DNA from 2 places in the Vibrio diabolicus genome. Region 1 is predicted to be linked to the other one. Evidence: predicted binding sites of a transcription regulator. Region 1 holds the regulator's gene; the other holds the start of a gene.
The links. Region 1 encodes PurR, which represses purine synthesis genes. Its sites were predicted from a motif close to TNANGNAAACGTTTNCNTNA; they were not measured.

Region 1 (2,204 bases):
TGAAGCTGATTATTTACAACTAGTGCAAACATTGTTTCATCAGCGAATAGTCCGAAGCCACCAAACATTGAGCGCGACTTGATATTACCAAGTGCCTCAAATAGCTTCATAGAGTCTTTGAGTATCGGTTTATCCATGTTTTGTTATCTCGGTGTAATTAATATTACGCCACCAAAAGTCAGGTCCGAGAGAGTAGCAAACATGCGCAAAAGCAATGTCATTACAGGGTAAAGTCATCGCTTGCACACTTGCCATCGGTAACCCCGCTACCTTCCATATAGTACTATGGTTCAGGCCGGAGGCTTTGCGTCCCACCCTTTCGAATGGTTTGCCCTGTGCGTGACAGAATGAGCATACTTCGTATATTGAATTAACATCACGTTTTACCCGTAAAAGTGTGATTTTGGTTCAATAAAAAGTGTCGACAAGCGCATATTTGTGCATATTTGAGAATAAGGCGGGATGATCTCGAGGTTGTGAGCGAGTGTGATTTACCTACATATAAAACAGAGACTTAGAGATTCGAGATTTTTTGTCTAACAAACCTAAGTCAGGGAAAAGTTATTTAGATACAAAAAATAAGCGCCCTTTTAGAGCGCTTATTTGACATCGTTATATTTGGCGAATTTTAGTTCATTTTCTTCACGGTGTTTCGAATTACAAGCTCAGGTTGCATTTCGAAAATTCGCTTTTCGTGTTCTTTATCTTTGATTCGCTCAAGTAGGATCTCGAACGCATTTTTACCCACACGACGTTTAGGTTGGTGGATAGTGGTTAACGGTGGAGAGAAGTATTCCGCAAGCTCGATGTTGTCGTAGCCGATCACTGAAATATCATCAGGAACTTTGATACCGTTTTGTTGTAGGCGGCTCATTAAGCCCAAAGCCATTGTGTCGTTAAAACAGAATACCGCTGTCGGACGTTTGTCCATTGCTGTAATTTTATCTGCGACTAAGACGGCCGTATCACATTCAAAGTTACCTTCAAGGATCCAATCTTCATTTACAGCTAGGTTTGCTTCGCTCATCGCGCGACGGAAACCTGCAATGCGCTCTTGGCAAGCAAGTTTTTCAAAATGACCGCTTAGACAAGCAATATCAGTATGGCCATTGTCGATCAGATGTTTGGTTGCGATGTAGCCACCTTCTTCTGAGTTATCCATGATCTTGTCCGCTTGTGAGCTTTCTGGACCCCAATCCATGACCACTTTAGGAATGTCGGCATGACGGTCAAGCATCTCTTTAAGCTCTTCGGTTAAGTCAGAACACATCACTAGGATGCCATCAACACGTTTTTCAGCCAGCATACGGATGTAATCGCGTTGTTTTTCGTAAATCCCACCCGTATTACACAGAATCAGAGTGTAGCCTTGGCGGTAACAGTAGCTCTCAACCCCGTCAATCACTTCTGAGAAGAATAGGTTGGTTGACTGCGTTACTAACATGCCAATAGTACGAGTTGAGTTGCACTTTAGGCTGCGTGCAACCGCACTTGGCGCGTAATTCAACTCGTCCACGGCTTTCATTACTTTTTCTTGCGTTGCTTCTGCAACGAAACGCGTTTTATTGATAACGTGCGAAACTGTCGTAGTGGAAACGCCGGCTAAGCGAGCAACGTCTTTTATAGTGGCCATAAATGGTGTCCTGTATCGAGCTACTGAAATATGTCGTGTTGGATGTACCTGATGCTCTAATGGTTTTACACCCAGCAATCTAAGGTTGGCGCTAAGTGTTTCGGCAGCGGTTGGTCCAAGCACGACAAAAGGGTACGTAGCAGCATCGGTCGATGAATTTTATCTTTTTTCTATCTGATGAGAAATTGCCATCAACCTGTTAAAAAACACAAAAACCGCTATATTTCAGCGGTTTACATATAAATCATATTTAATCGTTTGCGCTCACATTTTAGCCCTATGTGGACTGACTAGCAATGTTTTCAGCAAGAGATTTGTGTATTTGAAGTCACATTTTGACTGCTAAATAACCAAGCGTCTTTGAGCTAAGTTAAGGCAAACGAATAATATACCCAACTTACTTACATTCAGTTATTTCAGGTATACAGGAAGCCCGATAGGCGGGCTCCTTAAAAAAATAGGCGGCAATTATTCCCCAAGAAGGTAAGCGCTGTCTAGTTTACAAAATGCAACTAATAGTTTCGCGACGTTCGAGTAGAACCCAAATTCGTCGAATTGTTTACATTTGTCT
Region 2 (2,204 bases), 160 kb from region 1:
GCAACCACAGCAGGCTCGCTGATTGGTAATAAGATTGTGGTGAATGAGTTCGTCGCTTTCATCCAGCTTGCAGAAGTGAAATCTCAACTTAGTGAACACTCACAAGCAATCGTGACGTTTGCTTTGTGTGGCTTTGCAAACATCTCAAGCATGGCGATGCTGATTGGTGGGTTGGGCTCATTGGTACCTGAAAAGCGTGCATTTGTTTCTAAACATGGTTTCCGTGCGATTATCGCTGGTGTCATGGCGAACTTAATGAGCGCTTCGATTGCGGGCGTGATTTTAAGCCTGTAATTGAAAGAGATACCTAAAATTAGCAAAAAGGCCCCTTGCGGAGCCTTTTTCGTATCTGAAGTTTACGTTATTTGTCTGTGTGGAACTGCTCGCAAGCGAGCATCGTGTTCTCAATTAAGCTTGCGACGGTCATTGGGCCAACACCACCAGGGACAGGAGTAATAAAGCTCGCACTTTCACGTGCTTTATCGTATTCCACGTCGCCAACTAGCTTGCCTGAATCAAGACGGTTAATGCCGACATCGATAACCACTGCACCTTTCTTAATCCACTCTCCAGGGATGAAGTTTGGCTTACCAACCGCAACTACGACAACGTCAGCTTGACGCACATGACTCTCTAGGTCTTTGGTAAAACGGTGACATGTTGTCGTTGTACAGCCCGCAAGCAGCAGCTCAAGTGTCATAGGACGGCCAACAATGTTTGATGCACCAACCACAACAGCATGTTTGCCACGAAGCTCTATGTTGTAACGGTCTAGTAGGGTAATGATGCCCTTTGGCGTGCAAGAGCGAAGCTTTGGAATACGTTGTGCAAGACGACCAACGTTGTAAGGGTGGAAGCCATCCACGTCTTTCTCTGGGTGAATGCGCTCTAAAACATGTGTTGTGTCGATGCCCGCAGGAAGGGGTAATTGCACTAGAATGCCGTCAATTTCATCATCGTTGTTTAATTCATCAATCAGCGCTAGTAACTCTTCTTCTGAGCTAGACGCAGGAAGGTCAAAAGACTTAGAAACAAACCCAACTTCTTCACATGCGCGGCGTTTGCTACCGACATAAACCTGAGAAGCAGGATCTTCACCAACTAGAACCACTGCTAAACCAGGAGCACGTAGCCCAGCTTCAACACGTGCTTTAACACGTGCAGCCACTTCGGAGCGAACAGTTTGGGAAATGAGAGTTCCGTCTATATTTTGAGCAGTCATGACTTTCCTTATAAATTAAGAAGGCAAATTATCTGCGGCGCATTGTCGCAGAATTTCTTATTAACATCCATACGCAAACGTTTGCTTTGTGGTGTTTTTGAACATTAAGCGTTTTGATGGACTTTTTTTAGGCATTCAGATCAGAATGTTATGAAAACCCGTTGATTTACCCGTTTGAACTCGTATAATCCTGTCCCTGTAGCGCGCCCTTAGCTCAGCTGGATAGAGCACGTCCCTTCTAAGGATGTGGTCATTGGTTCGAATCCAATAGGGCGTGCCATTTATTCAAAAGCCCCGATAACTCTTTGAGTTGTCGGGGCTTTGTCGATCTTGTCTCAAATGTATTAACTTAGCTCTGTTACATGAGCTTTATTTTGATGCTTAAACTCATGAAAAAAATAATTTTTACTGCATTGATTGTTACTCTTTTAAGTGGGTGTGTCACACGCAAAGTTCGTGTTTTACCCCAAGCTATAAATATTACCCCAATTACTGATATTGCAATTAAAAACCTTAATTGCAGAATGGTTGACTCTTACACGATCGAGGATGTTCATCCAAACAATGTAGATCGTATACTTAAGAATCAAACTTACGCATCTGGTGGAAACCGGTACCATATCGCAACTGTTCTAGATACTAGCCGTGGACGCCCATCTAGTGTTGTTGCGGAGCTTTATGACTGCCAGGTTGCCAAAATCAGTTTAGAAGCTGAGAAAGTTAAATTACTACCTGGTGCAAATGAAGTTCAACCCATCTCGTTTGCAGAAGTCGAAAACAATGAGTGCAAAGTGATTGGAAACAAAGTTGTATCAGAAAGCCAGAAAGGCTCTCTTTTTGATGAGTTGTCTAACCAAGTCTACATGGCGGGTGGTAATCGATATCATGTGACTAATATTATTGAGTCTGAAGGACAAACTCCAACATCTGTTTCTGCTGATATCTATCGTTGCAAGCACCGTTCAGTTGCCTTCAACTAACA

Region 2: folD (bifunctional methylenetetrahydrofolate dehydrogenase/methenyltetrahydrofolate cyclohydrolase FolD) is a predicted target of PurR. The motif match lies at 1,292-1,311, and genes of this name have one in related genera.

What each region holds. Positions count from the first base shown of each region.
Region 1 covers NZ_CP042451.1:2,139,849-2,142,052, reverse strand. Annotated here, with positions in the region: gene FR741_RS10190 (TfoX/Sxy family DNA transformation protein) at 1-137, opposite strand, end outside; cyclic di-GMP riboswitch class I at 254-343, opposite strand; gene purR (HTH-type transcriptional repressor PurR) at 629-1,633, opposite strand; gene torD (molecular chaperone TorD) at 2,102-2,204, opposite strand, start outside.
Region 2 covers NZ_CP042451.1:2,302,429-2,304,632, reverse strand. Annotated here, with positions in the region: gene FR741_RS10920 (NupC/NupG family nucleoside CNT transporter) at 1-294, shown strand, start outside; gene folD (bifunctional methylenetetrahydrofolate dehydrogenase/methenyltetrahydrofolate cyclohydrolase FolD) at 362-1,222, opposite strand; tRNA gene FR741_RS10910 (tRNA-Arg) at 1,426-1,502, shown strand; gene FR741_RS10905 (membrane lipoprotein lipid attachment site-containing protein) at 1,612-2,202, shown strand.